2 regions of the Collinsella sp. AF15-51 genome follow, and region 1 is predicted to be linked to the other one. Evidence: riboswitches for the same ligand, from Rfam matches in the RefSeq annotation. Region 1 holds a riboswitch; the other holds the start of a gene.
The links. Region 1 has a riboswitch for thiamine pyrophosphate ahead of thiM (hydroxyethylthiazole kinase). Riboswitches for the same ligand answer to the same signal wherever they lie in the genome.
Positions count from the first base shown of each region.

Region 1 (4,198 bases):
TCCATTCCCAGCGCTTGGCTGTTTGCGCAGGGCTATGACCGCAACGTGGTGGTGCTGACGCAGCCGGCGGGCTATATAAAGCAGCCCAACAGCGTGATGCCCATGCTGCGGCGCATGTTCCGTCACTACCCGGAGTTTGTCGCAGCGCTTGAGCATCGGCATGAGGTCTACAATGCCACGCTCGACGACTTGGCGCGCCGCGAGGCTGCCGGCGAGGTTTTTGTAGTGCGTCCGAGCGAATCGGTGAAGGTGCCGTCGCTGTGCCGCGAGCCCGATGAGCTCGAGCGCATCTACCAGATCGGTCGCCACGATGCGGAGGCGACTTTGCCGGCGTTGGAAGCGTATCTGGCGGGGTAAGGTTCGCATACGGAAAGCGCATCCCGGAATGGACGTTCGAACCGGGATGCGCCTTCCGCTATTGAAGATATGAGGTTGCGAATCAGCTGCTCGGCCTATGCCTATGCCTGCTGCCAGGTGTCGACGAGCTCCTTAGCTGCGGCGTGGGGGTCGTCGGCACTGCAGACGGCGCTCACCACAAAGAAGCCATCGACGCCGGTGGCCTTGAGCTGCGGCAGGTCGGCCGTCTTGACGCCGCCGCCCACCACGATGGGCACGGGGCTTGCCACGTGGAGTGCGGCCAGGTCCTCAAAGCTCTTGGTGATGATGGAACCGTCAGCCGCACGTCCGCAGTCGCGCTTGGTCTCGGTCTCGTGGAGCGGGCCGATGCCCAGGTAGTCGACCAGGCTCATGTCGGCGGTCTTGACGTACTCGAGCATCTCCTCGCAGCGGGCCGAAAGGCCCACAATGGCATCGGGACCCAGCAGCTTGCGACAGACCTCGACGGGAATATCGCTCTGACCCACGTGTACGCCGTCGACGGCAATGCCCTGCTCGCGCGCGGCAAGCACACAATCCAGACGGTCGTCGATCAGCAGGGCGACCTGACCGGTCTTGCCGGCCTGTGCGATTGCCTGCGCGGCATCGCCCGTCAGAGCGATGATCTCGCGGGCGCTTGCCACCTTGGAGCGCACCTGGATGCAGGTAAAGCCGGCGTCGAGTGCCTGGGCCACCACATCGCCCACGGGGCGCCCGAGGGTGTTTTCGGGGCCGAGTACCAGATAGGCGGAGATATCAAGGTTGTCGCGGATGCTCATCGTGCTTCCTCCTGCTTTTTGATCTGCGCTTCCATGCGCTCGAGTTTGCCGGTCATGGTGTCGGTAAATCCGGGTCGAATATCTGCCTTGAGCACGACTTCGGTCCGGATGCCCTTGCTCGCCAGCACAAAGGTTGCGTCGCGCACGACCTGCATGACCTCGTCCCAGTCGCCCTCGATCTCGGTGAACATCGAGCTGGTGCGGTTGGGAAGGCCACTCTCGCGAATGACGCGCACGACCTCGGCGACCTCGGCGGACAGCTCATCGCCGGTGCCGCACGGGGCGATGGCCACGGCGACGAGTGTGTTCATGCCGGCGCTGGTTGTGGACTCGGACATGGCTTATGCCTCCTCGAGTTCGAGTTGGTTGTCGGCAATATCCTGGGCGGTCGCGCGGTAGAGCTCGTCGATAAAGGCGACCTTAAAGCTTGCCGGGGCATCGGCGACGGCGGCGGCACGCGTGCCGGCAACGTTGTAGACGGCGGTGCCGCAGACTGCTGCCGTAAACGGATCGGTAGCACAGGCGTACACGGCCAGCACGCCGCCCTGCGAGCAACCGCAGCCGGTGATCTTGGACATGAGCGGGCTGCCGCCGTGGGATTTGGCCACGGTCGTGCCGTCGGTAATCAGGTCGACTTCGCCCGAGACCACAACGGCGCCGTCGGTGTAGCGAGCGAGCGCCACGGCGGCATCGCGGGCGGCGTCGACCGTGTCGGTGGTATCGACACCACGTACGCGGCTCAGATCGGCCGACTCGCCCTCAAGACCCCACAGGCCGGAGAGTGCGATGATCTCGGAGGCGTTGCCGCGTACGATGGCGGGCTTGTACTGCTTGAGCTCGTTTACCAGCTGGGTGCGCAGGCTACCGATGCCCAGACCCACCGGATCGAGCACCCAGGGCTTGTCGGCGTCGTGTGCCGCCTTGGCCGCGCGGGGAATCGTCTGCTCGTAGATGGGGAAGAGCGTGCCCATGTTGAGATAGATGGCGCCGCCGCCGGCAACGAGCGCCTCGCCCTCGTCGGGCAGATAGGCCATGGCGGCCGAACCGCCCACGGCGAGCTGCGCGTTGGCGACAAAGTCGATCGTCACCGTGTTGGTGATGGAGCCGGCCATCGGATTGGTGGCTCGAATCTCCTCTACGGCCTTGACCATATGTTGCTTAAGCTGTTCCGAATCAATCACTGCACATGCCTCCTTGGCATAGAAAAGGGGCGCTGTGCATAGACAGCGCCCCTGTAAAGGCGGCATGCTCCCTACGCCAGCATTAACTGACAGGTTCAAAGGATTGGGCCCTATGCCCTCTCAGCCTTGTGGTTTGCACCGCCGGCACTCCCGCATCGAATCTGTTGTTCCCTATACTAGCGCACCTGCCAAAAAGGGGCAGGTTTATTTTGGCAGGTGGCAACAGGGGTGCTGCATTTTCCCAGATAAAACCTGCCAAGATAAACCTGTCCCTTATTGGCAGGTCGTTACAATAGACGGGATAAAGAATGACCGAGGGGACCTTATGATCAAACTTGTGCTGACCGATATGGACGATACGCTGATTCCAGCCGGGCATGACGGCGCCAGCGACTACGCCATTGAGGGCATTCATGCCATGCAGGCGGCGGGTCTGCACTTTGGGCCGGTTTCGGGTCGTCAGCCGTCCGCGATGGGCTGGATGTTCAAAAACCGCTCCGAGTGTTTTTCGACCGGTGCGTTCTGTAACGGCCAGGTGATGTTTGTCGATGGCGAGGCGGTTGCCTCGCGCGCAACTGATAACGATGCCCTTATGCGCCTGGCCGACTACCTGGAGCAAGAGACCGACGATACCTATTTGAAGGTCTACCGTCTGGGTGATGACTTTTGGGACAACGACGCCTATTGCGTGACAAGCGATCCCGAGCGTGTGCGTCACGCCATGGAGTCAGGCGGCAACGCGTGGCTCAAGGGCGAAGAGGCTCCCTGTCGCCCTGTCGTTGACGATGCCCCGGTATACAAGGCGAATATCTGGAGTGCCCGTTCGCGCGAGGAGCTCGCCGAGCTGCGCGAGCGTGTTGCCGCCGAGGTGCCGGAGCTCTCGCTCGTGTTTCCCAACAACCGCGTGCGCCTGTTCGACGTTCTTCCGACCGGCTGGGACAAGGGCTGTGCTGCGCTGGAGCTGGCGCGCGCTTTGGGCCTGACGCCCGACGAGGTGGCCGTATTCGGCGATTCCGATAACGATTTGCCCATGATCGATGCCGTTCCCAATTCCGTTGCAGTCGCCAATGCTAACGAGGCCGTCACGGCTGCCGCGCGCTGGCATATCGGCGCTGCGGCAGATGGTGCGGTTGCCGGGGCTCTGCATCAGATTGCCGCCTGCGCCGCGACGGGGGAGATGCCGTCGTTTATGCGTCAGATGGACGCGACGGGTTTCGACGTCACGAACGTCTAGGGAGAAAGCCATGAAGCTCCAGCAGCTCAGATATGTCGTCAAAGTTGCCGAATGCGGCAGCATCACCGAGGCCTCGCGCCGGCTCTTTGTGTCGCAGCCTTCGATTACCGCGTCAATTCGCGATCTCGAAAACGAGATGGGTGTACACATCTTTGAGCGCACCAACAAGGGCGTCATTGTGTCCGAGGAAGGCGAGACCTTCTTGGGCTACGCGCGCCAGGTGCTCGACCAGGCCGACCTGCTCGAGGGCAAGTACAAAGGCACGTCCGAGCAGGTGCCGCACTTTAGTGTGAGCTGCCAGCATTATTCCTTTGCCGTTAATGCATTTGTCGATGTAATCCGCGAGTTCGATGCCGCGCGCTACGACTTTACCCTGCGCGAGGAACAGACCCACGAGATTATCGAGGACGTCGCGCATATGAAAAGCGAGCTCGGCATCCTGTATCTGTCGGAGCACAATCGCGAGGTCATCGAGCGCATGCTGGCGGCCAACGAGCTCGTATTCGAAGGACTCTTCTGCGCTACGCCGCATGTCTTTGTGTGCTCCGACCATCCGCTGGCGGGTCGCTCGAGTGTGACGCTCGAGGACTTGGAAGACTACCCGTTCCTGTCCTATGAGCAGGGCAGCT
Region 1 covers NZ_QRYG01000028.1:3,805-8,002, forward strand. The annotation lists gene DWW51_RS09675 (patatin family protein) at 1-357, shown strand, start outside; gene DWW51_RS09680 (thiamine phosphate synthase) at 459-1,154, opposite strand; gene DWW51_RS09685 (thiamine-binding protein) at 1,151-1,492, opposite strand; gene thiM (hydroxyethylthiazole kinase) at 1,496-2,335, opposite strand; TPP riboswitch at 2,387-2,497, opposite strand; gene DWW51_RS09695 (HAD-IIB family hydrolase) at 2,661-3,569, shown strand; gene DWW51_RS09700 (LysR family transcriptional regulator) at 3,580-4,198, shown strand, end outside.

Region 2 (4,198 bases), on a different contig from region 1:
TGCTTTAACAAATACACGGGCAGCCGTGGCAAGGGCGGCTCCAACGACGCCGACGCCGAGTACGTCGCTCTCATCCGCGACATCATGGACGAGGCAGGCGTGGACTTCCAGACCTGCGAGCTCGGCCGCGTCAACGCGGGCGGCGGCGGCACCATCGCCTACATCATGGCCGAGTATGGCATGAACGTCATCGACTCCGGCGTTGCCGTCCTGTCCATGCACGCCCTGTGGGAGGTCGCCAACAAGGCCGATATCTACGAGGCCTATCGCGGCTACAAGGCCTTCATCGAGCGCGCCTAACCGACCCTTCATCCGTTGCGGTGAAATACGGACTAAACTGGCCCATAAATGGCCAAAACAGACCGTATTCCACCGCAACTTCCTTTTTGGCAGAGGAGAGTCCATGCTGCAGGTCATCATTTCGCCCGCCAAGCAGATGCGTGCGGCCCAAGATGCTTTTGAAGTCCTGGGCATTCCACCTTTTGCGCACGAGACGGCTCACCTCCACCGCGCACTGCTAGATATCGAGCGGAATGAAGGCAGCGGTGGCCTGCAGGCGCTCTGGAACGTGAGTGACAAACTGCTGGGGCCTTGCCTCAACACCCTGCATGAGTTCCGGCCCATCCTGAATAACAGCGATCTCGACAATCCCGCACTCGCCCGCCACCTCTCCCCTGCCGTCATGTCCTATCACGGCATTCAATACCAGAGCATGGCACCCGAGGTGATGGATTCCGCGCAGCTCGCATGGCTGCAAGACCATCTGTGGATCCTCTCGGGCCTTTACGGATGCGTACGCCCCTTTCATGCCGTTGAACCGTATCGGCTGGAGATGGGCGCGAAGCTTGCCGTCGACGATGCCCGAGACCTCTACGCGTTTTGGGGCGACAAGCTCGCACGGGCCATCGCTCCGGCGGGCTCCAACATCACGATCGTCAACCTCGCCAGCATAGAGTATGCCAAAGCCGTTCTGCCCTGCCTCGCGTGCGACGCCACGGCCGTCACATGCCTCTTTGGCGAAGGCATTCGCAACGGCAAGCCCATCCAGCGCTCGACCGCCAGCAAAAAGGCGCGCGGCTCCATGGTGCGCTGGATGGCAGAAAACAAGCTCGAGGATGTAAGCGGGCTCACCGCGTTCGATGTTGGCTATCGCCACTTTCCCGAGCTTTCAAATAAAAACACTTTGGTCTTCCTGAACGAACAGGCCTTGTAGGACCACCGCCGCTTTTGAATGTGCTGCCTAGGCACGGCGTCTATTCCGCTAAGCCATCGGCCTTTGCAATCCCGTTTGTCGAGCCGTCCTGATAGACAATCTTGACGTGCTCTACCTCGGACACCGCAACACCCGATGGGGGTTCCAAGCGCCATTCCGTCAGCGCGATATCCATCGTCGTGGGCACATCCCCTTGATCTTTGAGCTCGACCGACAGCGTCTTAAGCGACGCATCGAAGGTCACGCGCTCGATCTCTTCACCAGGAATGGAACCGCCGCTCAGCTGCAGCTGGACAAATCCATCGCGCGGATACCAATAGTCGCCCGGCGCGGCAACGGTATTGCCACCCGCGACCTTCACCGTCATTATCGGTAGGCTATCATCAGCCTCGAACTCCCATGCAGCGCCGCCGCGACCACCAAACGTCCAGATACAAACGGCAATCACCAGCACAGCAAGCACCGCAAAACCAATCGCGACAAGGCCATGGTGCGCACGGCTTTCCTCGGCCGATACATCCCATTGCGTCTCTCGATATAGATGCTTGTCTTCCATGTTCGCCTCCCCACAGGCACGCTCGTTAGGCCAATCGTACCCATTCGAGCTATACTTGAGCCCATTACATAAACGGGGAGCTTGCAGGACAAGACGGCAGGCTGAGACTGGGCGCGCCCGCCCTGACCCGCAAACCTGATATGGGTAATGCCAACGAAGGGAGCCGTGCCAATGAGCACACAGACCGAGCCCAAGCTCGTCACGCAAATCGACTTCGCCCGCGCCGGGCAGATCACGCCGCAGATGAAGGAAGTCGCCGAGCGCGAGCATCGCGACCCCGAGTACATCCGCGAGCGCGTGGCCGACGGCCGCATCGCCATTCCCGCCAACATCGTGCACATCAAAAAAGGCATGCGCGCCTTTGGTGTCGGCGAGGGCCTGTCTACTAAGGTCAACGTCAACCTGGGCATCTCGGGCGATAAAGCCGATGCCGCCGAGGAATGGAAGAAGGTCAAGATCGCCGAGGACTTTGGCGCCGACGCCATCATGGACCTTTCCAACTCGGGCAAGACGCGCCAGTTCCGCCAGCAGCTCATCGACGAGACGCCGCTCATGGTGGGCACCGTCCCCATGTACGACGCCATCGGCTACATGGAAAAGCCGCTGGTCAAGCTTACCAAGGATGACCTGTTCGAGGTCGTGCGCGCGCACGCCGAGGACGGCGTGGACTTTATGACCATCCACTGCGGCATCAACAAGTCGGTCACCAAGACCTTTAAGGAGACCGGCCGCCTCATGAACATCGTGAGCCGCGGCGGCTCGCTGCTGTTTGGCTGGATGGAGGTCACCGGCAACGAAAACCCCTTCTACGAGTACTTTGACGAGCTGCTCGAGATCTGCCACGAGTACGACGTGACGATTTCGCTCGGCGACTCCTGCCGCCCGGGCTGCCTCTACGACTCCAACGACGCCACAGAGACTGCCGAGATGATCGAGCTGGGCAAGCTGTGCAAGCGCGCTTGGGCTGCCGGCGTCCAGGTCATGGTCGAGGGCCCGGGTCACATGGCGCTCGACGAGATCGCCGCCAACATGAAGCTACAGAAGCGCCTGTGCCACAACGCCCCGTTCTATGTGCTGGGGCCGCTGGTGACCGATATCGGCGTGGGCTACGACCACATCACCGCTGCCATCGGCGGCGCTATCTCCGCCAGCTCCGGTGCCGACTTCCTGTGCTACGTGACGCCGGCCGAACACTTGTGCCTGCCCAACGCCCAGGACGTGCTCGATGGCCTCATGGCTACCAAGATCGCCGCACACGCCGCCGATATCGCCAAGAAGGTGCCGCACGCCCGCGACATGGACGACAAGATGGGCCAGGCACGCCGCAAGCTCGACTGGGACGCCATGTGGAAGTGCGCGCTCGACCCAGTTACGGGCAAGAAGCGCTACGAGGAGTCTCCCGCCGCCACCGAGGGCACTTGCACCATGTGTGGCAAGATGTGCGCCGTCCGTACCGTTAACAAGGTGTTCGAAGGCACAACGATCGACCTCGGCATGGAGGATTAACGCGTCACCGGAGCCGCAATCGGTAACATGGTGTTCGTCAATTGTTGACATGTGAACATTTGCTTACATTTGCGTAAAGATTGCATCGCCCGCCCGGGTTCGGAATACAGCCGGCCCGGGCATCTTTATAATGCAGACTTAAAGACCCATTTGAATCCGACCGGACAAGGGAGTGAGCATGGATCGCAGTAAGGTACCCGCCGTTCTATCCATCGCGGGATCCGATTCCAGCGGCGGTGCCGGCATTCAGGCCGACATCAAGACCATCACGGCGCACCGCCTGTATGCCGAGACGGCCATAACCGCCATTACAGCGCAAAACACACTGGGCGTCACCGCCGTGCAGGATATCTCGCCAGATATCGTAGCCGCGCAAATTGACGCTGTCTTTGACGATATCCGCCCAAGCGCCGTCAAGATCGGCATGGTTTCTTCTGTCGAGATTATCGAAGTCATCGCCGACCGCTTGAGCGCCTGGAACGCAACGAACGTGGTCGTCGACCCCGTCATGGTCGCCACCTCGGGCGCGCGCTTGATTGCCGAGGATGCCTCCGAGGCACTCACCCGCCGCCTGTTCCCACTAGCAACCGTCATCACGCCCAATATTCCCGAGGCCATGGCCCTGCTTGACTACGAGGTCGACTCCGAGCGCACACAGCAAAATGCTGCCATGCTCCTCACCCGCCGCTTTGGTTGCGCATCCCTCGTTAAGGGTGGGCATCTTGTCAACGAGGCTAACGATGTATTGGCCGAGCCCGCGCCACTCGATGACGAGGGCAACCATCTGGGCGATCCGCTCACTACGTGGTTTCGCCACAAGCGCATTGAGACCAGCAACACGCACGGCACCGGCTGTACGCTCTCATCCGCCATCGCTTGCGCGCTGGCCCAGGGCATGGAACTTGCCGACGCCATCAACGCCG
Region 2 covers NZ_QRYG01000005.1:78,807-83,004, forward strand. The annotation lists gene DWW51_RS04095 (aminopeptidase) at 1-300, shown strand, start outside; gene DWW51_RS04100 (YaaA family protein) at 404-1,213, shown strand; gene DWW51_RS04105 (hypothetical protein) at 1,254-1,769, opposite strand; TPP riboswitch at 1,833-1,948, shown strand; gene thiC (phosphomethylpyrimidine synthase ThiC) at 1,941-3,275, shown strand; gene thiD (bifunctional hydroxymethylpyrimidine kinase/phosphomethylpyrimidine kinase) at 3,454-4,198, shown strand, end outside.
Region 2: it holds a riboswitch for thiamine pyrophosphate, as region 1 does, so the genes downstream of both, thiC (phosphomethylpyrimidine synthase ThiC) here and thiM (hydroxyethylthiazole kinase) in region 1, are expected to answer to the same signal.